Regions from separate parts of the Acetilactobacillus jinshanensis genome, predicted to be linked through region 1. Evidence: a T-box and tRNA genes for the amino acid it is inferred to sense, from the RefSeq annotation. Region 1 holds a T-box; the other regions hold tRNA genes.
The links. The T-box of region 1 lies ahead of ELX58_RS06495 (valine--tRNA ligase). A T-box ahead of a tRNA ligase gene usually reads a tRNA of that ligase, here a tRNA-Val.
Positions count from the first base shown of each region.

Region 1 (11,750 bases):
CAACATCCAGAGTCGTTGCCATCTCAAATTTAGGCAAAATTAAAGGGCCATTTCACGTTAAATCGTGGAACGGTCCTTTTAAGATCTCTTAAAATGTTAAATTATTTTCTAACTAGTAACGTGTCACAAGGTGCGGCATGAGATACATATGCGGCAACGGAACCGATCAGTACTCGTTCAACAGTGGTTAAACCATTAGCACCCATGATAATTAAATCGATATGCCAACGTTTAGTCATTTGATGAGAAATGATCGTCTTTGGTGAACCAAATTCAATGGAGTAATCGACGTTTAAACCGGCCTTTTTAGCAACGGCTTGATACTTATCAAGTGATTTTTTGGTGTCCTTTGTCAATTGATCAATTGTGGATTCATCAACACTTGAAATGTTATCAAAAGCCCGGGTATCGATGACGTTAACTAAATGAAGATTAGCGTGGTTAGCTTTGGCGACAGTCATAGCTCGTTTAAAAGCTAGTTTAGCGTTTTTAGAACCATCGATTGGGACTAAAATTTGTTGGTAATTAGTTGTCATATTTATCACCTTACTAACAATTATTTTAGCCGCCTTTCGAAGATAAGCAAATATTTAAGCGCTTACATTGCCTAGGACTTAGGAATGAACTTACTAATGCAAAGGTAAAATGCAGTGACCGCAATACAACCGATTATCAGAGCAATACATATATAAATCGTGTTTTGGGTCAAAATCGTGATTAATGAAATGATCCCGACAATGATGAACGTAATGCCGAAATTCTTAACGACACTGCCAATTAGATGATGGTCAGACGTTTTAAAGATTAGAAACGTCTTATGACGGTGCATAAATAAAAAGGTCCCGATGCCTAAAAGCAATAGGGTGAAAATAATCATTAAGATATTAATTGCTAACATGGATATTCCTTCTCGTTAAAATAACTTCTTTAATTTAGTCCACAGTGATGATTTGCTTTTTGAACTTTTTGGTGACTGAGAACTACCCTTATGATTATCCGTTTTAGCTGGATATTTCTGCATGACGTTGACGGGGTATTGATTAATGGCGTTGTGATGGGATGCATATATTAATCCGTAATCCTGACTTCGGGTCCAGTAAAATGAATCGGTCCGCATCGTAAAGTCGATATTATGCTGACTAGCATAGGCTAAGTAGGGCATCGTCAGGTTTTGTGTTAGATTACCGTTAATGATTAGTAAATATTTAGGGTGGGCTTCAAGGTCCTTTTTAAAGCCGTTAAACGCATTTTGAGATTTTAAATCACTGATTTTAATGGCTAAAGAAACCCGTTCTCGAAAGGTCCCTAAATATTTACGTTGTTCATCAGGGTTGATCTTAGGTGTCCCGTTGATGGTTCGATCTAAGCGATCGTTTACGGAATTCGTGGGAGTATCACTCATGAAAAAGACTCCTTTTTAAATTGGGTTATAAAAAAAGTGCTTCGTAAAAGCGAAGCACTTAATTATATTTCTATAAACATTAGTGACATTAATTAGAGTAACTTGTTGTAGTATTCAACAACTAATGCATCGTTGATGTTAGAGTTAAGTTCGTCAGGTTGTGGTAAACGAGTTAACTTACCTTCTAATTTCTTAGCATCGAATGATACGTAAGGTGGACGACCAACGACGGCTTTGACGGCGTCCTTGATGACCTTCATGTTCTGAGACTTCTTACGAACACCGATTACTTGGCCAACTTTGACTTCGTAAGAAGGAATGTCAACACGTTTGTTATCTACGGTAATGTGACCGTGGTTAACTAATTGACGAGCTTGACGACGAGTAGTGGCTAAACCTAAACGGTAAACCATGTTATCTAAACGGCGTTCAAGTAAAATCATGAAGTTATCACCATGACGACCGGTCTTAATACGTCCGGCTCTAACGAATAAGTTAGAGAATTGACGTTCGCTTAAGCCGTACATGTAACGTAACTTTTGCTTTTCACGTAACTGCATGCCGTATTCGGATAACTTCTGACGACGGCCATTACCATGATCTCCTGGTGCGTATGGTCGACGAGATAATTCTTTACCAGTACCTGATAAGGAAATTCCCAAACGACGGGAAATTCGCCAACTAGGACCTGTGTATCTCATTAAAAATTCCTCCAATTAAAAATTTGGAGTAAAATAATTTAGTTATGTACTTAGTATTCGTGCATATTGATCTGAACGTTCACCTCAGCAGCCGGAGGGTTACTAATCAAACTTCATGCGTACCAATATGTTGACGAGCTTACCGTACATTGCTGCATTATTTTACACACTTATTATAATATCTTGATTGTAATTCGTTGTCAAAGTGGAGTCGTTTCTTAGGTTCTGATTTGTGTGATTTATCCTGATTTATAGGCCAATAGCCAATTGTTTATGATATAATTTACATTGGTTCTCATATTTCATTGTTAAATGACCTAAAATACTAATCAAGGATGGGATAAAAATCATGCTAGGCATATTAATAGCAATTATTGTGATTGTTGGTGTGGCTTATTTAGCTGTCGTAATCTATCAACATTTATTGCTTCAAAAAGTTCGCTTGGTTGAAAAGAAAAATAAAAACATCCAGGGTGAATCATTACGGAAAGCTTTAGAAAAAGTTGGTAGAACTAAATTATCCGGTAAATCTTTGGAACAGTTTCAGGATGATAGAGATCGGTATCACGAAATTCATGACAAATCATTTGACGTTGTCGATCGCTTAATTCAGGATATCGAACGTGATTCACGAAGTCTTAATTTTTTAAAGACTCGCCAGGAATATCTCCATGCTAATCGGGTCGTTCGTGAAATCACGACATCCATTAAAGACATCAAATCCAATTTAGGTCAGTTATCAAAATTATCCCAGCATCAGCACAAAGCCTTGGTTAGTTATAATGATAAGCTCCGTAAGATCCACAAGAGTTTATTAACCAAGAACTATATTTATGGGCCTAGCGTAAATAAAATTCAGGATTATTTAGACTATGTAAAAAGTCTCTACAATAATTTTGTTAAGTTAGCTGAAAATGGGGACCACGATTCAGCAGAAGAAGCGTTAAAAAAGCTGGAAACTAACACCAGCACCTTGAGCCTTTATATGAAGTCCGTCCCAGCTTTATATAAAGATTTAGCAACCATTTATCCAAAGCAAGTCTCTGAAATCAAGCATGGCTTAAGCTATATGCTTAATTCAGGTTATCAATTTCCTGAACAGGATTTAAAGGGTGCTGTTAAGTATGTTGAAGCAAAAGTTAAAAAAACCGTTGGCATATTAAAGGGCCTCAATATTAACCAGGTTAAAAGTAACTGTCATCAGATCGAAACGATGATCAACCAGCTATATGATGCCATGGCGAGAGAAATTAAGGCTAAACGCCAGGTTAATAACGATGTTGATGTTATTTCCGAATACATCGAACATGCCCAGAAACAGAACTACGTCTTGATGACGGAGCTTCGTCGCTTATCTCAAAACTATGATTTAAATCATAATGAAATTCAGACGACTAAGAAATTGAGTCATCAATTAGCCCATATCGATGCTGTTCATCATAAGGATATGGACGCTATGGCCAGTAACAGCGTAATCTATTCTGATGCATTAGATCATCAGAAAAAGGCTGAAAAGCAGTTGGGTAACATCGAAACCCAGCAACGAAAGATTAACGATTCGGTTTATGATTTAAACCGTGAAGAATCAAGCGCCCGCGATAGCATCAGTAAATTTGGCTTGACCTTACATAATATTAATCGAAAGGTTAGTCGTTTGAATTTACCTGGGCTACCAAAGAGTTATATTGATTACTACAACATCGTCTTTAATGAGATGAAGCATCTTTCTGATAAGATCAATCAAGTTAAGATCAGTATGGATGACATTAATAAACGTCTAGTTACGATTCGAACTGACATGAGCAAACTACGTGAAAAGACGAATGATTTGATTGACGATGCTGCATTATCTGAACAGTTAATGCAGTATTCAAATCGTTATCGCAATTCATACGCCAACGTGGCCCATGCTAATAAAGAAGCTCGTGCCTTATTTGAAAATGAATATAATTATCATGACAGTTTAAGCACTATATCTAGTGCAATCGACAAGGTTGAACCAGGGGCTTCCAAACGAATTGAAAAAGAATATTACAAGCATAATAAGTAAGGAGTCGTTACATGATTTATTTTGATAACAGTGCTACCACCAAGATAAATCCAGATGCACTTAAAACGTATGATATCGTTAGTGATAAAATTTGGGGTAATCCATCTAGTTTACATGATTTCGGTGCTGAAGCGCATAGTTTATTAAACCAGTCACGTCAACAGATTGCTGATTTACTACACGTCAAGCCAAGTGAAATCCTGTTTACTAGTGGTGGCAGTGAAGGTGATAACTGGGCCATCAAAGGTACAGCTCTCGCTAAACGAAAATTCGGTAATCACATTATTACGACTTCCGTTGAACATGCGGCCGTATATAATTCAATGCATACCCTAGAGAAATTGGGCTTTGACGTCACATATTTACCAGTTGATAAGTACGGTCGCATTTCAATTACTGATTTGAAGAACGCAATTCGTCCAACCACGATTTTGGTATCGGTAATGGCGATTAATAATGAAATTGGTACTATTGAACCCATTAAAGAAATTGCTCAATTACTAAAGCATTACCCAAAGATTAATTTCCATGTTGATGCTGTTCAAGCCGTTGGTAAAGGCCTTGAAAAACAGATCTTTAATGGTCGAACTGATTTTGCAGCAGTTTCTGGTCATAAATTCCATGCACCACGTGGAACGGGCTTTATCTACGCTCGTCATGGCCGTCGGTTTGCTCCATTAATCGATGGCGGTGGTCAAGAATTTGGCATGCGCAGTGGTACCGAAAACTTACCAGGGATTGCTGCAATGGCTAAAGCACTCCGTCTTGATATGCAGGATGAACCAAAAAAGATTGCTCATCAGCGTCAGGTCAAGAGCGTAATTTATAATCACGTCAAGAAATTTCCAAAGGTTCAGGTATTTTCTAAGAATGATGATACCTTTGCACCGCATATTTTGTGCTTTGCAATCAAGGGTGTCCGTGGTGAAACCGTAGTTCATGCTTTTGAAAAGTACGGAATTTACATTTCGACCACCAGTGCATGTTCTTCACAGAACGGTGCTCCATCCCACACGTTAAGTGCAATGAAGGTTCCAGAAACGATTTCACGAAGCGCAATTCGAATTTCATTAAGCGATCAAAATACCGTTGCTGAAGCCAAACGCTTTAATCAAGTTTTCAATAAATTATATCAGCAATTCAGTAAGTTAAGCTAAGAAAGAAAGGACGAACTCAATGCAATACACTGAGATCATGGTGCGTTACGGTGAATTGTCCACCAAGCATAAAAATCGAAGCGATTTTATTCGACAATTAGGCAAAAACGTCCAGCATGCTCTGCATAGCTTTAAAAATGTGGACGTTAGCGCTCAATGGGACCGACTTCACGTCCGTTTAAACGGTGATGATCCAGTTAAAGTTATGGATCATTTAAAGGGTGTCTTTGGAATTGAAAACTTTTCACCCGTCGTTCGAGTTGACAATCATAAGAATCTCGACAAAGCTAAAAAAGTTGCCGTTGCGATGGTTAAGAAATTATACCATGGCGACGGAACGACGTTTAAGATCAGTACTAAGCGTCAGGACAAGAAGTTCCCGCTTGATACTTATGGCGTTAATGATGCTTTAGGAAGTACCGTCATTAAGCATTTCCCAAAGATTAAAGCCAAAATGAAGAACCCCGACATTGTAGTTCGTTGTGAAGTTCGAACTAACGGAATCTTCTTAATGACCGAAACCATTCCTGGTGCCGGTGGCTTACCAGTTGGTACTGGGGGTCGTGCTACTTTGATGTTATCAGGTGGAATTGATTCACCAGTTGCCACGTATCTAGCCATGAAACGTGGTGTTAGAGTGGACATGGTTCATTTCTACAGTCCGCCGTACACCAGTAAACAGGCTTTAAATAAGGCTAAAGAACTGACGGCTAATTTAGCTAAATACTGTGGTCACATTAACTTTATTCAGGTCCCGTTTACCAAGATTCAGGAAGAAATTAAGGAAAAGGTTCCTGAAGGTTACCTGATGACAATTCAGCGTCGAATGATGTATCGATTAGCTGCGGCAGTTACGATTCAGCGTCACGAAAGTGGGATCTTCAATGGTGAATCATTAGGTCAGGTTGCATCCCAGACCTTGGAAAGCATGGTCGCCATTAACGACGTCACGACACTACCCGTTCTTCGCCCGTTATTATCAATGGATAAGAACCAGATCATCGCGATTGCCAAGAAATTAGGAACCTACAAATTATCGATTTTGCCTTATGAAGACTGCTGCACGATCTTTACGCCGCCGTCTCCTAAGACTAAGCCAAATCTTGAAAAATCACGTGAATACGAAAAGTTAATTGATGTTAAAGGCTTAACGAAACAGGCTTTAGCTAATGCTAAAGTCACTGAGATTCATCCTGATGATGAATTCTTGGATTCGCAAAAGAAAATCTTTTCTCAGTTGCTTTAATCTATTTGACGCTACACAGGATATTAGCTATTATTTAATTATAAATACTAAGAGCAAGTCAGTAATTTTAGCTAAATTTAATACAGGGAAAGAGCGCTAATGAGAAGCCCTTAATTAGCTAGAGTGAACGTAGCTTGTGAGTAGATGGACTGAACAGAGTAGGCCTGTCCGATCAACGATCGTTAAACGAAATTAAGTGGGATTATGATAAATAATCTAAAATAGGTGGTACCGCGGAAGCACTTCGTCCTATCGTTAGTTAGGAAGAAGTGCTTTTTTGTTTGGTAATATTAATTTTTGATTTAAATATAATGAGGTGAATTTCATATGAGAAACGTTAACATGTCAACGAAATTTAACCCAAACGAAGTTGAAGCTGGTATGTACAAGAAATGGCTTAAGGAAGGAATCTTTAAGCCGAGTGGTAATCAGAAGGCTAAGCCGTATTCAATCGTATTACCACCGCCGAACGTTACCGGTAAGCTTCATTTAGGTCATGCTTGGGATACAACATTACAGGATATGTTGATCCGTCAGAAACGAATGCAAGGTTATGACACTCTCTGGTTACCAGGGATGGATCATGCTGGTATCGCTACGCAGGCTAAAGTTGAAGCTAAAATGCGTAAGAAGGGAATTTCCCGTTACGACTTAGGTCGTAAGAAAGAAATCGCTCTGATTTGGAAATGGAAAGATCATTACGCAGCTACAATTAAAAAGCAATGGGCTAAGTTAGGCCTTTCATTAGATTACAGCCGTGAACGATTTACCCTGGATGCAGGCTTTAAGAAAGCCGTTCGTAGAGTCTTCGTTCAGTTATATAAGGAAGGCTTAATCTACCGTGGTAAATACATCATTAACTGGGACCCGATGGCTCGAACCGCTTTATCAGATATTGAAGTTACTTATCACAATGATAAGGGTGCCTTCTATCACGTTAAATATCCATTTGCTGACGATACCAAGTTCCATGGCCATAACTACATTGAAATTGCGACTACCCGTCCAGAAACCATGTTTGGTGATACTGCCGTTGCGGTTAATCCTCATGATGAACGTTATAAGAACATCGTTGGTAAGTACGTTGTCGTACCGTTAGTTGGCCGTAAGATTCCGATCGTTGCTGATCAGCATGCTGACCCTAAGTTTGGGACCGGGATGGTTAAGATTACGCCGGCCCATGATCCAAATGACTTCCAGGTTGGTAAACGTCATCACTTAGCACAAATCAATACCATGAACGAAGACGCAACCATGAACGCTAACGCCGGAAAATACGAAGGTTTAACTCGTTTCCAGGCTCGTAAAGCCATGGTTAACGATTTAAAAAAAGAAAACAAGATTATCAAGATCGTACCAATCGTCCATGCCGTTGGTCATTCATCTCGAACCGGTGTTCAGGTTGAAGCTCGTCTTTCAACTCAATGGTTCGTTCGTATGAAGCCGTTAGCTAAACGCGCTATGGAAAATCAAAAGACTAGTAACCGTGTTGACTTCGTTCCAAAGCGTTTCGAACATACCTTTATGCAGTGGATGGGCAACATTCATGATTGGTGTATTTCACGTCAGTTATGGTGGGGCCACCGAATTCCTGCTTGGTATAACAAGAAGACTGGTAAGGTTTACGTTGGTGAACATGCACCGAAAGACCCTGAAAACTGGAAACAAGATCCAGACGTCTTAGATACGTGGTTCTCAAGTGCCTTATGGCCATTCGTAACCATGGGCTGGCCTGATACTAACGCCCATGATTACAAGCGTTACTTCCCAACCAATACGTTAGTTACTGGTTACGACATCATCTTCTTCTGGGTATCACGCATGATTTTCCAGAGTTTACACTTCACTGGTAAGCGACCGTTCAAACATGTATTATTACATGGTTTGATTCGTGATGAACACGGTGTCAAGATGAGTAAATCCCTTGGTAACGGGATCGATCCGATGGACGTCATCAAGAAGTACGGTGCCGATGCATTACGTTGGTTCTTATCTAACGGAACTACCGAAGGTCAGGATATTAAGTTCAGTTACAAGAAGATGGACTCAGCCTGGAACTTCGTTAACAAGATCTGGAACGCTAGCCGTTACGTCATCATGAACTTAGGTGACATGAAGAAGCCAGTCTTACCACCGCGTGATCAGATGAACTTAGCTGATCGATGGATCTTAAGTCGCTTAAACCACGTTGTTAATCACATCACTGCACAGTATGACAAGTTCAACTTCGGTGAAGCCGGTCGTTGCATTTATGACTTCATCTGGGATGACTTCTGTGACTGGTACATTGAAATGAGTAAAGCTGTTTTAACTGGTGACGATGCCCAGGCTAAGAAGAATACTCAGAACGTCTTAGCTTACGTATTGGATCAGACCTTACGTCTATTACAGCCAGTCATGCCATTCGTTACCGAAAAGATCTGGTTAGCAATGCCACATGTTGGTAACGCATTGGCAACAGCTAAGTACCCAGTTGATCATCCTGAATTCAATGATCCACAGGCCGAAAAAGAAATGAGTCGTTTAATCGATTTGATTAAGACCGTTCGTAACATCCGGGCTGAAGTCAATGCCAAGATGTCCAGCAGTGTCAACATCTTAATCAAGACGAATGATCCAACCTTAAAGCAAGTCTTTAAGAAGAACTACGATTACATTCAGCGCTTCTGCCATCCAAAGGAATTCAAAGTTGGCAGTGATGTTCAGGTACCTAAGTTAGCCATGACCAGTGTTATGGATAATGCTCAGGTTAGTATTCCACTGTCCGAGTTAGTTGACATGAAAGCTGAAGTTAAGCGGACTAAGGATCAGATCGATAACTTCACCCATGAAGTTAAACGTTCTGAAAAGATGTTAGCTAACCAGGGCTTTGTAAAGAACGCTCCAAAGAAGTTAGTTGATAACGAAAAAGCTAAGAAAGCCGCTAACTTATCAAAGTTAAATGCCGCTAAGAAACGTTTAGCTACGATTAATAACAGTCAAAAATAAAGAAGGATTTCATGAATACTTATCATGATGCGTTAGCGTTTATCGCGAGTCGTCATAAATTTAAACGAGATCCAACGTTGGATCGAATGCGATTATTCATGAAAAAATTGGGTAATCCGCAAAATAAAATTAAGCACATGATCCATGTAACTGGAACTAACGGGAAGGGATCCGTAGTTACTTTTCTACGAAATCTTTTCCAGCAGTCTGGTTATTCGGTCGGTACTTTTACGTCACCGTATTTAGTGACGTTCAACGAGCGGATTAGTGTTAATGGCAAGCCCGTCAGTAATTCAACAATTCTTCGCCTAGCCAAGGCCGTTGCCCCGGTGGCAGAAGCGTTGGATAAAGCGTTGCCCGATGGTGGTCCAACTGAATTTGAAGTGATCACAGCAATGATGTTCAAATATTTTGCTGAACATCATGCTGACGTTGTGATCGTCGAAGTTGGGATCGGTGGCCGTTATGATTCGACCAACGTTTTAATTCCTGACGTCTCTGCAATTACAACCGTTAGCTGGGATCACATGAAGATCCTGGGTGATACGTTACCTAAGATTGCTTATCAAAAGGCTGGCATTATCAAGCAAGGGAAACCCGTGGTTGCTGGTCGAATTAGTAAAGCTCCGTTAGACGTGATTAAGAAGACGGCTGCTAAAAAACATAGTCATCTATCGATCTTAGGACGAGACTTCTTAATTAAACATCATCAGCCAACGGGCTGGAACGAAATCTTTGATTTTAAATCAAAGGGCTTGAGTTTACATCGGGCTAAGATCCAAATGGTCGGCACCTATGAAATTGATAATGCCGCCGTTGCTGTGGAAACTTATCTTCAGTACTGCCGAGTTAACGGTTTGCATGTTGATCCAAATATTATTCGAAAGGGCCTTGCTGGCACTTTCTGGGCCGGTCGTTTTGAACGGCTTAACGGTTCGCCGATCGTGGTGATTGACGGTGCACACAACGTTCCAGCAATTAAGGCTATTCAGCCGATCCTTAGTAAACGATTTGCGCAACGTGATGTTTACGTAATTTTAGCTATTTTTGCTGATAAACAATATCAGCAAATGGTTAAGATTTTGAGTCAGATTCATAACGTTCACTTGGTGTTAACTGAATTTCACGGTCCAGGTCATCGTGGTGCTGCTGATTTAAAGCCATTAGCTGAAGATGTAAAAGCTAAGCATCCCATTAAATACATCCCAAATTGGAAGCAGGCAATTGTCCAGACAGTTTCCATGATGTCGCAGGATGATGTATTATTAATTACTGGATCCTTATATTTTATATCCAACGTAAGGCCGTTATTTATAAATCAAAAAAATTCTTAAATTTAAACGAGTTAAATGAAGTATGAAGGGATGAATAGTTTTGTTTGGATTTGGAACAAAAAACGTCGGTATCGATTTAGGTACTGCAAACACCATTGTTTATGTTGAAGGCAAGGGGATTGTTCTACGTGAACCGTCCGTAGTTGCCAAAAGTACTAAAACGGGCCACGTCGTTGCCGTTGGTAACGAAGCCCGCGATATGATTGGCCGAACCCCAGCTAGTATTAAAGCCATTCGACCAATGAAGGATGGTGTGATCGCTGATTATGACACCACGGTTGCCATGCTGAAGTACTATATGAATAAGGCTTTAGGTCATGCTGCAGGTCGTCCTTATGTTATGGTTTGTGTACCTAGCAGCGTTACAGCTGTTGAAAAACGAGCCGTAATTGATGCAACTAGAGTTGCCGGAGCTAAAGGTGCTTATGTAATCGAAGAACCATTTGCTGCTGCGATTGGTGCCGGTTTACCGGTTATGGACCCAACTGGTAGCATGGTTGTTGATATTGGTGGTGGTACTACTGATATTGCCACCATTTCTTTAGGCGGAATTGTATCTAGCCAGTCCGTTCGAATTGCTGGTGATAAGTTAAACAGCGCCATTGCTAACTACATTCGTCAGCATTATAACTTATTAATCGGTGAACGAACTGCTGAAAAGATCAAGTGGGATATTGGTTCTGCTTCAATTGAAGACGCTAAGAAGATTGATGACATGACCGTTCGTGGTCGTTATTTATTAACTGGTTTACCAAAGACGACCAAGGTCTCTGCGGTTGACGTTGCTAAAGCAATGCATGAACCCATTGAAGGTATCATTAGTGCCGTTAAAGAAACGTTAGAAGAAACTTCTCCTGAAATTGCTTCCGATG
Region 1 covers NZ_CP034726.1:1,347,257-1,359,006, reverse strand. The annotation lists gene ELX58_RS06535 (helix-turn-helix domain-containing protein) at 1-33, shown strand, start outside; gene ELX58_RS06530 (universal stress protein) at 102-536, opposite strand; gene ELX58_RS06525 (hypothetical protein) at 608-898, opposite strand; gene ELX58_RS06520 (YueI family protein) at 914-1,402, opposite strand; gene rpsD (30S ribosomal protein S4) at 1,495-2,103, opposite strand; gene ezrA (septation ring formation regulator EzrA) at 2,453-4,153, shown strand; gene ELX58_RS06505 (cysteine desulfurase family protein) at 4,165-5,310, shown strand; gene thiI (tRNA uracil 4-sulfurtransferase ThiI) at 5,330-6,556, shown strand; T-box leader at 6,597-6,811, shown strand; gene ELX58_RS06495 (valine--tRNA ligase) at 6,884-9,544, shown strand; gene ELX58_RS06490 (bifunctional folylpolyglutamate synthase/dihydrofolate synthase) at 9,556-10,878, shown strand; gene ELX58_RS06485 (rod shape-determining protein) at 10,919-11,750, shown strand, end outside.

Region 2 (7,924 bases), 780 kb from region 1:
TTAAACGTAGCATTATCATGAAAGGGTCTTGCCTTATGAAACGAATTAACTTAATCGATGTTATGCGAGAAAACGATAGTTTAAAAAAGCAATTAATGATGAAAACGAGTTTAATTAATTATTTAACGCAACAGGTTAATACCGAAGATAAATTATTAGCTAAAATGGTGGCCAAACTTTCGGGAGGTCTTGAATAATGTTCTCTGTAGTTTTCTGGTTAGTTCTTATTATTGTAGTTTTAAAATTAAATGCTTCCGATTATAATCGGACAACCCGATATTTAATAAACGCGATCTTTTATTTACCAAAAGAAGTCTGTGAAAATATTAAGCACATTTCAAATAACTTTAAGCGTGACTATGGCCAAAGACGAGGCAACCAAATCAATTGAAGAAATGGAATAGAAGTAAAATATAACGATCATCAACCGTTGCTTAAAAAGCAACGGCATTTTTTGTCAGCGTCTTAAAATGACATATGTTATAATTAAATTGCGTAACAGGCAAGCAAACGACACCTCTTGAGGTGCCTTATTTTTGCTATAAAGGAGCTTTTTAATGAAACCTAACAAGAAAACAGTTAAAAAGATGCTTCATAAACCCGCTATTAACCCTAAAGTTCAAGCGAATATCAAACATTTCGATTTAGGCGCTAATCTCCGTTCTCATCAATATAAAGCATTAAAGAGTGATCGTTATGACGCTTTGTCTTTGTTAAAGGAATTAGTTAATGAATCTAATTACGACTGGCGTGTTTCAACAAGCCAGAGTCATTTAATCAAAATTCTAAAAACTAACCAAAATTCCTTAAACTTTGACTTACTGTCATTAGATCGACTTGGCTTAATTCATATTGATATTACTCAATTAGCATCGGGACACGATAATTTCAACTGTGAAATCATTCCTCATAAGGTCTTTTAAAAATGTTACGAATTAAAGATCGTTATAAATTGATCTCATTACTTTTAAAAATCGCGAATTCGATTAACCGAAACCGGAATTCACATCTCCGTAAAGTTGGTTTAACTTCACGTCAAGCAGACGTTTTGTTTTACACCAATAAGTACCCAAACAGTACTATGACGGACCTAGCCATTTTCATGGGCTGTGCTCATCAGACCATTCAGGAAGTCGTTAAGAAAATGGTTAAAAAGGGTTTATTAGAAATGAAACGCTCAAAACGTGATGGACGTTGCCAAATTATTAAACTGACCAAATCCGGTAAAACCTATTTATCAGCTTACCGAAAGAAAGGCTTAATTACGGGGACTGAACTCTTAAAAGGAATGAGTAATCAATCCCAGAGAATTCTTTTAAAGCTCTTAATTCAGGGCTTTAATAACCTTGATAACTAAGATTTTATTTATTTCTTAATCAGGTAATATACTTCATAACAGTGTAATATTGGACCTATTCGAACCCAATTAAACACCAAGGAGTGATTGACAAATGAATATTTTAATTGCGTTGTTACCAGCGTTCTTCTGGGGCTGTACACCACTATGGACGCATATATGTAGCGGTAAACCAATTCAACAGTTAGTTGGAACCACTTATGGTGCTTTAGTCGTTGGGATTTTGATCTATTTAATCAAACAGCCGCTGATGACACCATCAATTTTCTGGTGGAGTTTCTTAGGTGGTGTGGGCTGGTCATTAGGTCAATTAGCCCAATACCGAGCATTCATTAATTTAGGTGTTGCCACCACATCCCCAATTACCGCGGGAATTCAACTACTTGGCGTTAATTTTATTGGTGTTGCATTCTTTGGTAGTTGGAAAAGTGCAATCGCTAAGACCATTGGTGGAATTGCGATTGTCCTAATTATCCTTGGAGTCTTTCTAACGACCCGCACCGGTAAAAAACACCAATCCATTAAAAATAAAAAGAAGTTCATCAAGTATGTTCTGGAACTAATTATTGGAACGGGAATTGGTTACACTGCTTGTTCCACGTTGCCAAGAATCCCAGATGCTTCGGGCTGGTCAACGTTTCCTGGCCAAACGGTTGGTATGATTATCAGTGCTGTATTGATCGCTTTAATCTTTTACCCACGTTCCCATGCTGTTTTGAGTAAAGCAACGTTTACTAACGTTTTAACTGGATTTAACTCTGGCTTTGGAACGTTATCGTACTTGATTTCAATGATCTTAAACGGTGTCTCAACTGGATTTACGTTATCTCAGATGACAACTGTCGTTGCGACATTCATCGGGTTAGTGGTTCTCCGTGAGCACAAGAGTGGTAAATCGCTTGCATACACCTTATCAGGTGTTGCGTTAGTTGTTCTCGGTGGTGTTATGACCGGATTTATTCATTAATCAAAATAACGAGATAAGAAAAAGACTTATCATAAAAAATGATAAGTCTTTTTTACTAACTGTTATGGCGGATGTGGGATTCGAACCCACGACCCCTTGCGTGTGATGCAAGTGCTCTGGACCAACTGAGCTAATCCTCCATCGATTTGACAAATTAATTATAACATAAGATATTAAGGACAGAAGATACTTTACTTTAAAGGAGACTACAATGCTAAATCTCGAGAATTTAACGGATGACATGAAGAAACAACCTTACGGATTGAACGTAAGGTTATTACCTCTAGACGCATATCATTACGTCGTTACGTTAGTCAATTTTGCTCATCTTCAGGTTAGCGACACTAAGGCTTTAGGCTTTAGCATCAATTTACACTTTACTGTTGATGATCACAATGATATTCATTTTAACGATGACGGTAATTTACTAAAAGTCGCTGTTGAATCCGTTAAAATCATCTATAATTTACAGCTCAAACAAACCAAGCTTCAAAAAATTAACGTGATCCCAATTTACAGTGGCGGGCTAGTTCGATACATGAATAATCCTCACAGTATGTTCAGCTATTTAAAGCCGATTAATAAACGGGGAACCATCGTTCAGCATTTCAAAACGCACGGTTACCCGAATTTAAAGAAAGCGATTGCTGAATATGCCGTCATGGCTTTAAGCATCATTCATTACGCAGAAGTGGTAATCAAGAATAAAGCCTTAGAAAGTGGTAATCACCATGAGAATTAGCAGAAAACAATTAAAACGAATGGCCAAGAAGCCCAAAATTCGACCTCGAATCGTCAACAGTTTAACGAATTTTGATGAAAACATTAACGACGACCAGAACGCTAAATTAACGGAAAAGACCCAGACTTCGGATACATTGGGTTTGCTTAACTTTTTAATTAAACATATGGATGACCAAGATCATTTTAAAGTTTCTAAAGCAGCAGTTGTTAAACAGTTCATGTTTAACAAGCCATCATTAAACTTTAATTTTGCCGCATTACACCAACTAAAGTTAGTTGATGTAGACTGGAAGATTTTTAAAACGACTCCAGACGTTCAGGGCACCATTAATAAAACGACCGTTTTTTAAAAGGTGATTATTATGGATTCAATTTTAATTTCTCAAGCCAACGCATTAACGACCAGCGTTGACAACGTCGTCACTAATTTAGCTAACGTTGCGGCGTTATTAATGCAAACTAACGATAAAGTAAGCTGGGCAGGGTTTTATAAGTACCGTCCCAAGACTAACGATCTTTTATTAGGACCATACCAGGGCAAATTAGCTTGCAACATCATTCCGAATGGAAAAGGTGTTTGTGGAACCGCTGCTCAGACTAAAAAACCACAATTAGTAAAGGACGTTAGCCAGTTTCCTGGTCACATTGCTTGTGATAGCGCTAGCCAATCTGAAATTGTGGTTCCGTTATTGAAAGCTGATCAAGTTCTCGGTGTTCTCGATCTTGATTCTAACCAACTAAATGCATTCACCGCACAGGATCAAAAGATTCTTGAAAAAATCGCGAACGTTTTAGTAAAGAATTGTTAAACAACTAAATTGATTATGTTTACCGGCCGTTCACTAATAAAACGGCTTTTCTTTTCATTTAATTACATTCGTTATTTAACTATAATAAGGAATTGAACCAAATAATGGTTATTTCTAAGTTATCGAATTTACTTTACTAAGGAAGTAATTATATGAATAAGAATCAAGAACCAATCGGTGTTATGGATTCAGGTGTTGGTGGTACTAGTACGCTTAAGACATTAGCTAAGATGCTACCTCACGAAGACTTTGTCTTTTATGGTGACTCTAAGAACGCACCGTACGGTGAACGCAGCAAGCAAGCTGTCGTTCACTTGACCAACAATGTCTTTAACGATTTAACTAAGCATCATCACATTAAGGCGTTTGTAATTGCCTGTAATACAGCAACTAGTTCAGCTAAGAGTGAATTAGTTAAAATGCATCCCAATTTACCGATCTTTGGGATTGAACCCGCTTTAAAGCAAGCTGTTGACAATGGTGGTCAGAACATTGCCGTAATGGCAACGCCGTTGACAATGAGTTTACCAAAGTACAATCGTCAGTTAGATAAGTATCAGTCATCCCACCGGATCTTCTCAGTTCCTTGTCCTGGTTTAGCCGGTTTAATCGAAGGTGGCTCCAAGAACTTACCCCAGATTAAAGCACTCGTTCATAAGTTACTGGACCCACTTAAAAAATATCATATTGATTCGGTCGTTCTAGGCTGTACCCATTACCCGTACATCCGCTCAATCATCAGTCATGAATTTAATGATCAACCCGCGATTTACACCGGATATGATGGCTTAGCTCGCTACGTTGGTTACCAGTTAAAGGCTAAAGGCTTAGCTGCGCCAAAAGATCAGAAGCAGATCATTAAATTTACCAGTAGCAATAATACTCCGCAGCAGATTAAGTTCTACTCGGACATGTACCATGGCAAAATTTTGAAGTGATTTGATGTCAACTAGACTTAACCGATGTGCATGGGCAAACGTTAATGATCCATTGATGCGACATTATCACGATCATGAATGGGGACATCCGTTGCATGACAACCGAAAGCTATTTGAATTATTGTCATTGGAAATCATGCAAGCGGGCTTGAGCTGGCGAACCGTTTTACATAAACGGCCGGCGTTTGAAGTTGCCTTTCATAATTTTGACTATCAGAAAGTTATGAAAATGACTCCAGAGTTACCTAAATTACTTAATAATCCCAAAATTATTCGTAACCAGATGAAGTTAAAAGCAATTATTAATAACGCCAAAGTAGTTAATCGATTAAATCAACGATCCATTGACTTAAATCATTACTTATGGCGTTTTGTAAATAATCGACCGGTCATTAATCATTATCAAAATCATGCGGAAGTCCCAACCCAGACCGCACTTTCTAAAAAAAATCAGCAAAACCATGAAACGAGACGGTTTTAAATTTACCGGTCCCGTCATCATTTATGCATTTATGGAAGCTAGCGGAATGGTGAACGACCACACGATGGACTGCTTTTTAAGGAACTGATTTGAAAATTGATTTTGGATAATCTAATCTAAAGTTATTGATGTTAAAGGTTAAAGGATGATAATTACTAATGAGTACAAGACACGTAAATTTATTTAAAGCATATCAATTATTCTGGAAAAATTACTTTAATTTTAAAGGTAACAGTAGTCGAACCGAATACTGGTGGCCATTTATGTGGAACTGGTTAATTCGATTTGTATTTCTAATCTGGGCATTAGTGGGACATCTAAAGGGTGAACCGCACGTTGAATTAACTGGATTGGTATTATTACTGGCCTACTGTTTAGTAGCTCTAATCCCGTGTATCAGTATTACGATTCGTCGATACCGCAACGCCGGGATTAGTGTTTACTGGATTTTCTTAACTTATGTCGCACCGTGGGTTCTACAAGCCATCGTTCATGAATCGGTTGGTAAGACTTGGCCACGGATCATCATCGAAAACACCAGTGCGTTTCTTGAATTTATCTGTTTCATCTGTGCCATTGTTTTGGCATTATTTCCTACGAAGCATGATTAATTTATAAAACGTAAAAGTGAACGGGGAGTGATAATATTTCAGCGTCAACTGAAATTGAATGGATTGTCCGTCTGCTAGTCGCATTGCTATGTGGTGGTGCAATTGGTTATGAACGTTCTCGACAATTCAAGAGTGCCGGAATTAGAACCCATATTGTAGTGGCTGTCGGTGCCGCGCTAACAACACTAGTTTCTAAGTACGGCTTTTATGATGTCTTAGCTATGCATAACATCAGCCTTGATCCATCACGTATTGCCGCGCAGATCATCAGTGGTGTTGGATTCCTGGGTGCCGGAATGATTTTAACCGGCCATACGAAAGTCAGTGGCTTAACCACCGCCGCCGGTATCTGGGGTACTGCTGCTATTGGTATGACCGTTGGTGCCGGGATGTACATCATTGCGATTGCCGCAACGATCATCATCGTAACGATTCAGTTTATGTTCCATGATGACTCAATCGCTGAATGGCTAGTTAACAACGTCAGTATTAAAATGCAGATTAGAGCCGTTAATAAATCTGATTCGCTAGATCACATCAAACGGATCCTTAAGAATAATCACATTGTTCATCCGCAGTTAGAAGTAACGGCCATTAACGAAAAACATATGCTAATCCAGGCCGAAGGAATGATGAATCATCGTAAAACTTCAGTTACCAAAATTATCTTGGATTTAAACCGTTGTAAAGCCGTCGTTCGGGCTCGTCTAAGCAGAAGATAACTTAAAGATAAAAATAAAGGACTTAATTTATAAATTAAGTCCTTTATTTTTTATGTAAAGAAGGTTACTAATATGGAATACGTTAATTTAACTAATCACAACCGTGACTTACAAGCTCATCCCATTGCAAACCGAATTAATGAAATCATGCACGATGGCTCAGATAATTCATGTATCAATTACTTAGATCAAAAAACGCTATTAAATCGTCTTGGCCATATAAAAGCAAATCAATTTAATAACGCCATTCATTATCTCGTTAAACACAAGTACCTCGAAGTCCAAACCAATCATGGTCTAACTTTCTATAGTTTAGGATCTCGTTAATGATAACTAATCGTTCGCATGCCATCTTTACTTCGACGTTTACGAATAAACGATAATGAACGTTTAATTCGGGCGTTTGCCCACGGGTCATTTAAAAACAGGTGATGTTTATCGTATCCATAAACCGTTAAGGCGTGCGTTGGAAAGCCATCGATGTCAGTCATCCAGATGACAACGGGATGATTACGATCAATTTGCTTTTTAATATCAGTAATTGTGCATCCCGTCATGTTCCATGCTTTATCATGGGTATATTGATTTACAACGCTCATCAAGCCACCAGGATATACACACCAACCACTGGTCTTATAAGGGCTACCGACAAAACCTCTATTAGGGTTAGTACTCCTTGGCATTTCACGAACTAATTTCATCTTATCTAATTTTTTACCAGTTGCATATTGAAGCATCATGGTGGCGGCAACTAATTCACATCCCGTGGGTAATTCCGGGCGTTGGCAAATTAGTGGGACACCTTTAAACCAGCGAACATCGTGATCAAGACCATCATAATTAATCCAGCCAGAAATCTTACCATCAATTTTAGCCCAAGTTTGATGAGTAGATTTAACCATCTTAGTAACATGGACGATTTGATTACGATATTGGTGTTGAGTGGCAATTACTTTACCTGAAGCACTCTGTTTTGGATAGGTTGCATAAATGGGTGTACCGACATGCTTACCCGAATTAGCAATTACCGTATAAAAATCAGTTAGCTTTGAATTAATAGTCATTATTTCACACCTTTATTATATTTTTATAAATTAATTAAGGCTTAGTTGGGTGATAGAACCGAGTTTTACCGCCAGCTAAATCAGCAAAGCTAGGCCCAAATTCTTTGACGTTAACGTTCTTAAGATCATGATAAACACTTTCCTGAAGAACCTTAGTATGTTTCCCGTACTTTTTCCAAGGCTGTAATAAAAAGGCGGTGTGACCATTCGAATTATATCCATCACCCTTAT
Region 2 covers NZ_CP034726.1:511,384-519,307, reverse strand. The annotation lists gene ELX58_RS07820 (hypothetical protein) at 36-197, shown strand; gene ELX58_RS02620 (hypothetical protein) at 197-391, shown strand; gene ELX58_RS02615 (hypothetical protein) at 558-923, shown strand; gene ELX58_RS02610 (MarR family winged helix-turn-helix transcriptional regulator) at 926-1,357, shown strand; gene ELX58_RS02605 (GRP family sugar transporter) at 1,452-2,324, shown strand; tRNA gene ELX58_RS02600 (tRNA-Val) at 2,390-2,464, opposite strand; gene ELX58_RS02595 (hypothetical protein) at 2,536-3,066, shown strand; gene ELX58_RS02590 (hypothetical protein) at 3,056-3,418, shown strand; gene ELX58_RS02585 (GAF domain-containing protein) at 3,431-3,877, shown strand; gene murI (glutamate racemase) at 4,030-4,815, shown strand; partial or broken gene ELX58_RS02575 (DNA-3-methyladenine glycosylase I) at 4,820-5,384, shown strand; gene ELX58_RS02570 (DUF805 domain-containing protein) at 5,455-5,907, shown strand; gene ELX58_RS02565 (MgtC/SapB family protein) at 5,991-6,629, shown strand; gene ELX58_RS02560 (hypothetical protein) at 6,702-6,956, shown strand; gene ELX58_RS02555 (C39 family peptidase) at 6,953-7,693, opposite strand; gene ELX58_RS02550 (CHAP domain-containing protein) at 7,728-7,924, opposite strand, start outside.
Region 2: it has a tRNA-Val gene. The T-box ahead of ELX58_RS06495 (valine--tRNA ligase) is inferred to sense a tRNA for this amino acid. The anticodon was not compared.

Region 3 (11,750 bases), 270 kb from region 1:
GATGAACTTATCTAAGTTCTCTGCTATGTTCCGTTCATCTATGATGAATAAACCAAAGATGTTTGACGACTTTGCTGGTAATCGATTAATTAATGATAAAGTCGCCTTGCCCCTTGGTCCAACCACGTTAAAGTCTCTGGACGCTTCATTAAAGTCTTGAAATGTAAGACTTTCCGCCAATCCGATAATCGTAAATGTTCACTTATCGAAATTATTGATCCCGTTCATAAATGAAACAAAAATCCAGTTCTAATCTAATTTTGGATTAGAGCTGGATTTTTTGTTTTGCTTGAAGATTAAATTATTTAGTAATCTTTTTGATGAAGTCTAAAGCTTTTTGACGACTTGGATTTTCGCTGTCTAAGCGGAATTCTTCGTTGTGTAAAGCCTGCATAGCTTCACTGTTTAAGAATTTAACGATCTGGTCACGTTTAGATGCGTCTAAAGCTGCGACCAAGGTTAAGAATACGTTTAAACTTTCGTAAAGACCAACGTCATAGTTCATGTGACGACTGGTGAATAACGGGTTGATCTTTGGATCTAGATGATGCTGATCCAAGTAACCCTTGATGATGGGCATGAATTGACTGCCCTTTGGACTAGTTGGTTGTGCTTCCATACTATAGTTTCACTCCTCTAGATTGGATACTTTAATTATAACTGATTTGCGTATCCTTTCACAATCCTAGACGTTGCCTGAAATGGCAATTTGCCCCGTTACCAAGGCGTATACACCAAAGATTGCGGTAATTACGATTAATATTGCGACCCAGCGTTCCCAGGTCTTAAAGACCTTTTGTCTATGATTATCATGCTTCTGTAAGTACACGTAACAGGGAATGCCTAACGCGAATAGCCATGCCGATAATAGCCAATAAGTAAGGCCCGTTGCGTAGACAATCCATGCGGAATAGGTCGAAGCAATAATCCCAATTATGATGTTGCGGGTTCGGTGATTAGTGTGATCACCAATCAATGAATATTTAAGCTGATAAACTGCCGAGAAGGTGTACGGAATCATGACCATTGAACTCGCAATTGAATACATGAAATTGTAGGCACGTGGTGTAATTAAGAAGCTAAACATGAAGATTTCCACGCAAACGTCGGTAATGATTAACGAATTAATCGGTGAGTTATGGTGATTCGTTTTACTGAACAGTTTTGGGAAAGTGCCATGGATCGAAGCAATGTAAGGAACATGACCGGCAAACATTGTCCAGTCTAGCAGGGCACTCACTAAGGCGACCACAATTCCGGCATTAATGACGATGGCTCCCCAGGGGCCAACCAATTGCTTTAGAATCGATGCCATGGCTGGTTGTCTGAGATGAGATAACTGTAAACGACTCATGACCCCAAACGATAGCAATGTCATAAGCATGTACAGTAGGATCATTGAACTGATGCCTAGGATCGTGGCTAAGCCAACGTCTTTTCGGTGCTTAGCTCTTCCGGAAAAGATCACGGCACCTTCAATTCCGGTAAAGGTCCAGACCATGACTAGCATGGTACTTTTAACCTGGCGCATGACATCACCGAACTGAAATTTTCCGGTAGGTGTATACCAGAAATCATGCTCAAAAATATGTAGTTTGAACGATAGGAAAACGATAATCAAGAATAAGATGATTGGAATAATCTTCGCAATTGTCACGACGATGTTAACGAAGGATGCCGATTTAATCCCGTGCAGGATCATAAAATGGCATCCCCACAGCATAATTGACCCCAGAATAATCGACGGCCAATTTTGGCCGTTACCAAAGACCGGTAAGAAATAGCCTAGGGCACTCATACATAGAGTAATATAACCAACGTTACCTAACCAAGCTGATAGCCAGTACCCCCAAGCGGCATTAAAGCCCATGTATTTACCAAATCCAGCTTCAGCATAGCTATAAATTCCAGCGTTTAGATCCGGACGCTTAGTTACTAGATTCTGAAAGCACAGGGCTAAACTGCCCATTCCGATTCCAGTGATTAACCAACTGATGGAGACGGCACCTGCACCGGCTCCTGTTGCGACATCGTGCATTAGATTAAAGATTCCACCAGCGATGATCGATCCAATCACCAGACAGGTGAGTTCCGTTAATCCGAGGCGATTACTTTTCATTATAAACAGGTCATTCCTTTATTCTCGACAGATTTTGAAACATTCGTTATTTTAACATTATTCAATGGGTATTAACGAGGGTGAATTTAAATCATTCCCGAAATAATCAAGTCAAATATAATATCCACGGAGCGAGAATTTGTTAAAATGATAATGAAGTTAGAATGAGTTTAATCTAGAAAGCAAAAAGAAGGTTACTGTTATGAAATTTATCGTTGTTGGATCATCACATGGTGGTTACGAAGCAGTCCGTCAGATTTTAATGAGTAAACCTGACGCTGACATTCAATGGTACGAAAAGACCAACTTTATTTCATTCCTATCTTGTGGGATGCAGACCTATTTAGAAGGAATTGCTAAGCACGTTAATTCTATTAGTTATGCCACCCCTGAATGGGCCAAAAAACACGGTGTCCACGTCTTCATTCAGCAGGAAATCACTAAGATTGATCCAAAGGCTCATAAAGTTCACGTTGTTGATCATAAGACTGGCAAAGAACGTGACGAATCTTATGATAAACTGATCTTAAGCTGTGGTGCCGATCCTAACAAGTTACCTGTACCAGGTAGTAATTTGAAAGGTATCTACGCAATGCGTGGTCGTGACTGGGCCATTAAGCTTAAAGAAGCAACCGTTAACCCAGCAATTAAGAACGTTGCCATCATCGGTGGTGGTTACATTGGTATCGAAGCTGCCGAAGTCTTCGCTAAGGCTGGTATGCACGTTACCTTGATTGACCGCAACAAGCGGCTTTTAGGTAACTACTTGGATCATGAATACACCGGGATGTTAACTGACGAAATGGAAACCCATAACGTTAACGTTCAGATGGAACAATCCGCGGCCAAGTTTATCGGTAAAAACGGCCACGTTACTGCCGTTAAATCTGAAATGGGTACTTACCCAGCTGACTTAGTTATTGAATCCGCTGGTATTAAGCCAAATACCAAGTGGTTAAAAGGTGTTGTTGACTTAACTCCACGTGGCTTAGTTAAAGTTGACGATTACATGCAGACTAGTCAGCCTGACATCTACTGTGTTGGTGATGCAACTACCGTTCGTTATGCACCGACGGGTAAGACCGCTCGAATTGCTTTAGCCACTAACGCTCGTCGTGGTGGCCGTTTTGCCGTTATGAACGCTTTAGGTGCTCACAAGAAAGTTCCTGCAGTTTCTGGTTCCAGTGCATTACATGTCTTCAGTTACCAATTTGCATCAACCGGTGTTAAGCAGGACAGCGCTGCTCACTTTGGCATTAACGCTAAGTCAACTTTCGTTGTTGATACTTATCGTCCAAAGTTCGTACCAAACAAAGCAGGTAACGCCAAGGTTTACTTCAAGTTAACTTACGATCCACAGACGATGCGTGTCTTAGGTGGCCAGGTAATGTCCAAGATGAACGAAACTGGCGACATCAACGTCATTTCATTAGCTATTCAGCAGCACTTAACCGTCATGGACTTAGCTTACTGTGACTTCTTCTTCCAGCCAGGCTTTGACCGTCCATGGAACATCTTGAACGTGGTTGCTCAAAAAGCTTTACGTGAAAATAATAAGTAAAGGTCGTTAATTAACTTAATTTTGAACACATCGCAGATGCTGAAACGAACATCATTAGGAATCCAAAGTCATGTACAGTTAATAATGTCTGGTGAGGTAAGCATGTATTAGTAATTGTTATTATTATGTTGCTTAGTTTGTTAGGCGTTCAAAAGGCACTCACCCATAGTTGGTCGAGTGCCTTTTTTGGTACTGTATTTAATGAATAAAGGAACTAAAAGTAATCATTATATTAAATACTTTCTGTTTATTAAACTAATTTAAAATATTTTATATATTATGTTGACAAAACTATAAATAAGTTATATAACATAACCGTAAGCTGAAATCGGGGTTGACTAGATTTCACTTACGAGATCCATAAAGGAGATGGCTCCAGTGCAAAAGACAGAACATATGCCCGTCCGAAAGGACAAAGACGCGATTTTAAGTTCAATTTCATGTAATGATTTTTGTGTTCGGAAGCCAGTCCGCTACAGCGGGGTGGCTGATCAGTAAGGAGTTGAGTATTATGTTAAAGAATAATGCTTTGTTAAACGGTACGTCTTCATTAGCACGAGCTTCTGCGTCAGCGTTCGGCAACGCATCCATTAAGGAACGATTGCTGATCGGCGGCAAACAGATGCTCGCTGGTGGGGCCGTCTAACTCCTGAAAGTTAGTTGCCTCCTATACAATTACAATGAATAAACATTTAAGTGTGATAAGTAGTACGATCGCACCATGTGTGGATATTCTTTACGGAATTACTATGAATCGTTTTTAACTTCAATAATTAATCTCGTTCAGAATTTAAGAAAGGGCGTCCAAGTAAGTTGGGCGCTCTTTTTTAGTTGGTTGATAAAATGGCGTTAATTTGCAAACATTATTTTAATATTTCATAATATTATTAATATATTTTAAATAATTATCTGATATTTATATTTAATAGTTTATTATTATAAGTGTAAACAATATCACGAAAGGGAGATAAAAATGCTTAAACGAGTCAATGTTAACGTTGTCGTCTTAGTGCATACATTATTTCTAAAACGCTCGTGCGCTCAACAGCCTATTTAAGTATCTTTACATAATCGTTCTGCACGAGTGATAACAATCGTGTGGAATCACATCATCGTTAATAAACTACGTATATAATGCCTCACGATTGTTATGAATTGTGAGGCTTTTTAAGTATCCACATACATAGTCATATGAGGCCTCGTATGACATCTTATAATGTTGATTATATTTATTTGGTTTTGAACAGAGAGGAACCTTTATATGTCAAAAGTTATGTCCCAAAGGTTAATGTCTCAAACGTAAATAATGTATCAAAATTCAATGTTGCTTCCATGCTGCACATGGTTAACCTGGTCAAGAATCTATCTAACAAGATGAATGTAGTTAGCGCCAACGTTAATTCTATCAAGCATAAAATTGACGTTAGTGATGTTAACGTCGTCCATGTTATGAACGTTGTTAGAAACTTAGACGTTGTTAAGAACGTCGTAGCCGTTAAGGTCGTTCGTGCTCTTGAAAATGCCGTAGTTGCTAACAAAGCTGATGCTGTAAGCGTTAAGTTATTATCTAGCGTTGATCACGTTGCCGCTAATATGAATGATGTCCGTGTTAACTTAGTTAATATGGTATTAAGCGACGTCAAGATGATCAGTGCCGATGTTGACTCTGTTAACTACGTTTATAATTCCAAGAGTGTTAACTTACGTGAAATCCGCAACATCAAGGTTAGCGTTGCTGCCATGAAGAGCGCTATTAAGAACATCAAAGTTATCGTAAGTAACAGTGTTGTTGTTATGAACAGAATGTTAGATTACACCACCATGATTTTAGATAACCGTGGAGTATCTAAGAAGGTCGTTGATTTAGTTGACCAGCTTCAGGTTAACATTGATCGTCGTGTTAATTATTAATTTTTTATTAGCTTCAATAGGCTTGATGCGTCAGTCATGTGTGTTATAATTAGTGTGTCTTGGAGGATTAGCTCAGTTGGGAGAGCATCTGCCTTACAAGCAGGAGGTCATTGGTTCGAGCCCGATATCCTCCATATTTTGTTATAACTTAAGCAATGCATTATTAAAGGTTAGTCCCTTTGGTTATGCATTTAATCCATCAAAGAGAGCGCCTAAAACGACGCTCTTTTTTAGTTTTATCAAATAATTTATAAAGTTAAGTATTACAATATAAAATATGTTTATAAATCAATAATTATAAACAAAATCAACACATATAACGAAATTATATATTATAATGTTTGGTGATGAGATATTGTGCAAACAATCACAAGTTGTCATCTTCATTAAATCTTCGTCCTAGTTATTTACCATGTCCTGAATTATTGTTTGTGCAATTCTCATTGCCAGCATAATGCTTTGGCGTAAATAAATATCTTCCACAAATTTATACCCCGATTAATGAGCGTCCGATTAATCATCGGGCGTTTTTATTGTGTGGGGTAAACATTTAACTTTTAAATAGACCATACGATTGACATAATTAGATACTTACGATATATTAAAAGTGCAGAGAGATTAGAACAAACGTGTGAATGTTTTTTACCTGTTGCCAATTGGTAACAGGTTTTTTTATCAAAAAAGGGCATGGATATTAACCACGCCCTTAAGTTAATTCTTATGGTGGGAATGGCGCTTCATCCAATTAGTGATTATAAAATACGCTAAATTGGAAATTAAGCCCAAGACTGCAGAGAAAATTAGAACTATAAACGTATGAATGTTTATCACCTCTTTTGCTATCAAGTAGCTGGGACAAAAAGATGTAGCCTAACAAAATAATCTTATCATAATTAAAGATGATTGAATATCTGTTATTCTATAGGTGAACATCAAGACAGTTAATCACCGTGGCAAGTTGGTTACTTGCTGAAAGATTAAAGAATGGCGCTTTTAAGCATCTTTCTTTTTACCATAAGAAATAAAACAAAAAGAGATCCCTAAATAATTAATCATTTAAGGATCTCTTTTTATAGTATTATGTATTCTTGATTACGGAATACTTGATTAATCAAAGATTACTTTTTAGCGCTTTTTAAGTAGTCTTTGAGCTGACTTACGATACTCTTACATACTTTGTCGATCTGTGGAGTATACGTGTTCATTGATGATGCGTATACAGCAAATGTATTAACGTAATTGATTAATGCATGAGCATAATCAGGGGTATCTAAATCCTGACGATTGTTTAAGTCTAATTTGTTGTCCTTTTGAATAGCATCGTTAATATCGGCTAAATTAGTGATACCAGGGGTATCTAAATGCTTTTGGTCACCAGCGCTGTTACTCTTGACGTAATCTTGGACCTTCATAACCTGATGAAGTACTTTAACTTCGGGTTTAGAGAACGTAGCCACGCTACCAGAAATTTGCATACAATTCCCTCCTTGTGGAAATGGATTATAATCCAATTCATATTTTCTCACTAATGGCGCTGCTTCGCAACTTGTGCAAGTAATTCTGGCAGTGATTTCAGTGATTTCCCGTTATATTTAGCAAAAAATTGATGTAAATCAGATTGATTGTCACAGACTTCGATGAATTTACCGTTTTGTTTGTGGATATGCAGTTTTTTCATCGGTAGGGCACGTTGATCAGATATGACAATGTTGAGTAGGATTGGCTGACCATTTTGGGTAACCCGTTTAGCAAGATCAAAGGTGTGAGCTAATTGACTAAATTGAGTTATCGTAATTGCTTTAACACCCATCCCTTTAGCAATCATTGCAAAATCTTGACCAGTTAATTTAACACCAAAATATTTCATCGATAAATCAGCTTGCTGACTCTTGATGTAGCTAGTGGAATTATTAGACGTCACACCGTTAATGATTGGTAAATGGTATTTGCGTTCGGTAACTAAATCCTGCATGACCATCGAAAAGGCACCATCACCAGCAATACTAAAGACTTGTCGATGCGGATACGATAGTTTAGCGGCGATCGCACCAGGGATGCTGCATCCCATCGTGGCAAAATGCGCTGAAAAGACGAGCTGATTATTAGTGCCCATTTTTAAATAGCGAAAACTGTTGACGGTATTGTCACCAATGTCGACTGAAAAGATCGTTTTATCATTCGCGATTCGGTTGATCTGATGATAGACCTGTGTGGGTAAAATTGGGTTAGTCTTTTTAATGGCTAGATGATGACGATATTGATTTTCGTTTTGAATGTCCTTAATTACGGATGAATAGTAGAGTTGGTGAATAGTGTGAACGCTAGTCTTAAGGACAGCCTTGATGAATTCGGTTGGATCAGCCCAAATGCCTAAATCTAACGGATGATGATAACCGAGACAGTTTTGGCGTCGGTCAACCTGAATAAATTTAAAGGGATGCTTATCATAATAGCGATGTGACAGGGCGAATTCACTTCCAAGACTGATTACCAAGTCGGTCGTGTCCATTAGCTCATTGGCAACTTTTGACGTGATTCGGTTGCCAGTCCCTAGATCAGTAACTTCACCAGGAATTAATCCTTTTGCCGTACCATCGATCATGATTGGAATCTGTAATTGTTGTGATAATTTAACCAGTAACTTCCCACTGTCACCGATTTGTTTACCAACGTGAAAAACGGGGTGCTTCGCTTGTTTTACCATTTTCAAGAATTGATTAATGATTTGCGGAAATATTTTTGGATAACTTGGTTTAACAATAGTATGCGGAGCTGAACTATATTTACGGTCGGGAATTTTAACGAAGCCTAAGTCGTTAGGGATGATCACTACAGCGACACTTTGATGTTGATAAGCTTCCCGGATTGCTCGGTCGACAACGTGGGGAAGACTCTGAGCGTTCATCACAATCCGGTCATAACAGGCCACATTACTGAAGATTGGAGCTTCCGGAAATTCTTGAAAATAATCGTAATTGAGATTATCGCTGTTGGCCTGGCCAACGATCGCTAATACTGGAACGTGATCTTCCTTTGCGTCGTATAAACCATTTAGCATATTAACGGCACCGGGACCAGCAGAGCCAAAAGCGACCCCGATGTGATGCGTTAATTTAGCCTGAGCTGAAGCCGCCAGGGCACCGACTTGTTCATGACGAACTTGAATGAAGTTGATGCGTTGATGTTCATAATTTAAAGCATTCATTAATGAATTTAGGGATCCGGCGGGATAACCAAAGAGGTCTTTAACGCGCCACGATTCCAAAACATGAAGCATGGCAACGTCTGCCGGAATCAGGTTTGTACTCATATCTTTTCCTCCCAATGTTATAATTACTGTTGTCAATTATGAACTACTCGGTACTAAAGTACCGAGTTTCTAGCTTAGCACCTTACGTACCTGTTCTTGGGAACGCTCGTGCTTATTCAACACACAACTGTAGAGAAGTATCTTGAACAGAGGTAGAGTTGTTAGCCATGGCTTGTTCCAAGCCTAAATGCAGTATATTAATACTGGCATTCACATCTCTGTCTTGTTTAGTATGGCAATACTGGCAAACGAAGCTACGAATATCCAGTGGCTTTACGCCCGTGTTTTTACCACAAGTATGACAAATACGGCTAGTATCCTTAGGATTAACTAGCTCGAGATGCTTACCATACCATACACACTTATAGGCTAATAATGTCCTAAAGTGATACCACGAAGCACAGGCAATCGCCCGAGCTAGTCTATGATTATGTTGCATATTAGAGACTTTTAGGTCTTCGATTGCTATGAAATCATAATGCTTTACTAGCCATGTGGTTAGAATTTGTAGATAATTAATCCGTTGATTCTTTATATGACGGTTAATTTTAGCTACTTCACGCTTTGCTTTCTGATAGTTATGATATTCAACTAAAGTTTTGACGTGATGGTTAGGCATCTTCTTCTGGAGATGCTGATTATATCGAATATCCTTAATGGCATCACGTCTACGCCTAGCTGATAGGATTTGCCATTTGTGCTTTCTAGCTTCATTTGCTTTATTGTAATATTTAAAGTTCCATTTCATATCAGTAGATAAGATAGCGAGGTTGCTTAATCCTACATCAATTCCAATTGCTTGATTCGTCTTCGGCAATGATACTTGGTTCTCGTATTCTACCGTAAGACTTGCGACGTAGTCTCCAGTGGAGTCATGTGTGACTGTGACCTGTTTAATCTTACCGACTAGTGGTTGATTGAAATGGACTTTCATATATCCTAACTTAGCCAATTTTAATACGTGTGGCTTATTAATCTGTTTGGGAATACTGGTAGTCCGATAGGACTGCTTATAATATTTCTTAGACTTGAACTTTGGCGCTTTGGAACGGTGCTGAAACAGATTCTGATACGACTGGTACAAGATGCCTAGTTCACATTGAAGCGAACGGCTGTCAGCATAACTAAGCCACTTAGCTTTTTCAATCGCTAAGAAGTGGTTCCAGATGAACCGAATGTCTCCGAGCTGTTGGTTTAGCCACGTTTGTTGGTATTGATTAGGATACAACTTTGCTTTAATTCCTTTTGTAATTAACATTATTTTCACCTCCTTAATGCACTTATATTATATCACATATGACTGTTAATATATCAGATAGAATGCTATTATTACCAGTGTATAGGAGCTGATGTATATGTTAGTTAAAAATCGTACTAATGTGCATAATCTCAATTACCATTTAGTTTGGATCACCAAATATCGTAAGATGGTATTTACTACTAAAGACCTACAGCATGCTATGAAACGAATTATTAAGTTTATTGCTGATAATCATCACATCGTAATTCAAAAGATAGAGGTCTTACCAGACCATATTCATGTATTGGTCAGTTTTCCACCAGCTGATGCTATTTCATCTGTTATTAAAACTTTTAAAGGCTTATCCGCTAGGATATGGTTTCAGCAATTTCCAGAAACTAAGAAGAAGCTATGGAGCGGTCATTTATGGTCACCTACATTTTATGCAGGTACCGTTGGTGACATGTCTAGAAAAATGATTGAGAAATATATTAACAATCAATTAATTAACTATAAACGTTAAAAAGTTGTTGCTTAACGTTTATTTATCTCGGTATTGAAGTACCGAGTATTCTGAATTGCAACAGCAGAACTAGATAAAAAGGATGATCGTCAATGGACATAGAAACCGTGAAAAAAGCTAAAAAAATTATTCGGGATATGAATGTTCCCAACAAGAAATTTAAAACGCAGTGTCATTTACGTAAATCAGCAATTTCCAAGCTCCGTCATCACGAAATCTCCGTTCGGATGCTGGATTCGAAGATCGTTGAAAAATTAGCTGATTTTTACGATAAATGTAAGGAACACGGTAAATTATAATCATGAGCAAGAAGATTTTTTTATACGGGCCACAAACGTCGGGTAAAACGACTCGACTTCTACGACTTATCAAGCATGATCACGGTCGAGATATCCTGATGTCAGGTGAAGACAAAGGCCAAGTTAATAACGGTCATGAAGTCTGCGACATAACTCTACGTGTCCCTGAGAAATGGGATCAGAAATCGTTAAACCGCTTTAAACAACAGGCTAAGGAACAATTTCCCGTTAATCACGTTTTAGTTGACGGGGCACAATTTTTATCCAAGCAACAGTTGGTTCAATTAACAGATATTTTTAATGACATTGATCCGACGGTGCCGATTATTTTTGCGGGATGCCAGTATTACATTGCGACACTTGGTCGGACCGATGATGAAATTCCAACCAGTAAATTTTTAATGACGTGGTGTGACGTTACAATGCCGGTCGATCGAAAGTGTGATTTTTGTCAGCGGACTGCAACTCGTTTATTTATCAACGGCTTTAAGAAATTGCCAGGTAATAAAATGATGGCTGTTGATCCACATTTGGTCTGCAATGTTCATTATTTAAAGTTCAAATCATAAATAAACATTAATAAACATTAAAATAGCATTGATTTCGTTCAAATTAATGCTATTATCTACTTGTTAATTAAATAACTACCGAAATTAGGTCTTGGCGTTTGCTGAGACTTCGAAGCAATCTTTAGTGTATCAAGTTACACAATTTCTTACTTCGTTAAGTGTGAGGGCTTAATTTCTAGAGATGAAATTAAGCCCATTTTTCATGCTTTTTTAAGGTA
Region 3 covers NZ_CP034726.1:1,076,249-1,087,998, forward strand. The annotation lists gene ELX58_RS04990 (hypothetical protein) at 1-160, shown strand, start outside; gene ELX58_RS04995 (hypothetical protein) at 302-619, opposite strand; gene ELX58_RS05000 (basic amino acid/polyamine antiporter) at 686-2,119, opposite strand; gene ELX58_RS05005 (FAD-dependent oxidoreductase) at 2,322-3,680, shown strand; gene ELX58_RS08090 (hypothetical protein) at 4,192-4,326, shown strand; gene ELX58_RS05010 (hypothetical protein) at 4,884-5,591, shown strand; tRNA gene ELX58_RS05015 (tRNA-Val) at 5,653-5,725, shown strand; gene ELX58_RS05020 (hypothetical protein) at 6,710-7,066, opposite strand; gene spxB (pyruvate oxidase) at 7,117-8,901, opposite strand; gene ELX58_RS05030 (RNA-guided endonuclease TnpB family protein) at 9,014-10,159, opposite strand; gene tnpA (IS200/IS605 family transposase) at 10,257-10,664, shown strand; gene ELX58_RS05040 (hypothetical protein) at 10,757-10,963, shown strand; gene ELX58_RS05045 (ATP-binding protein) at 10,966-11,532, shown strand.
Region 3: it has a tRNA-Val gene. The T-box ahead of ELX58_RS06495 (valine--tRNA ligase) is inferred to sense a tRNA for this amino acid. The anticodon was not compared.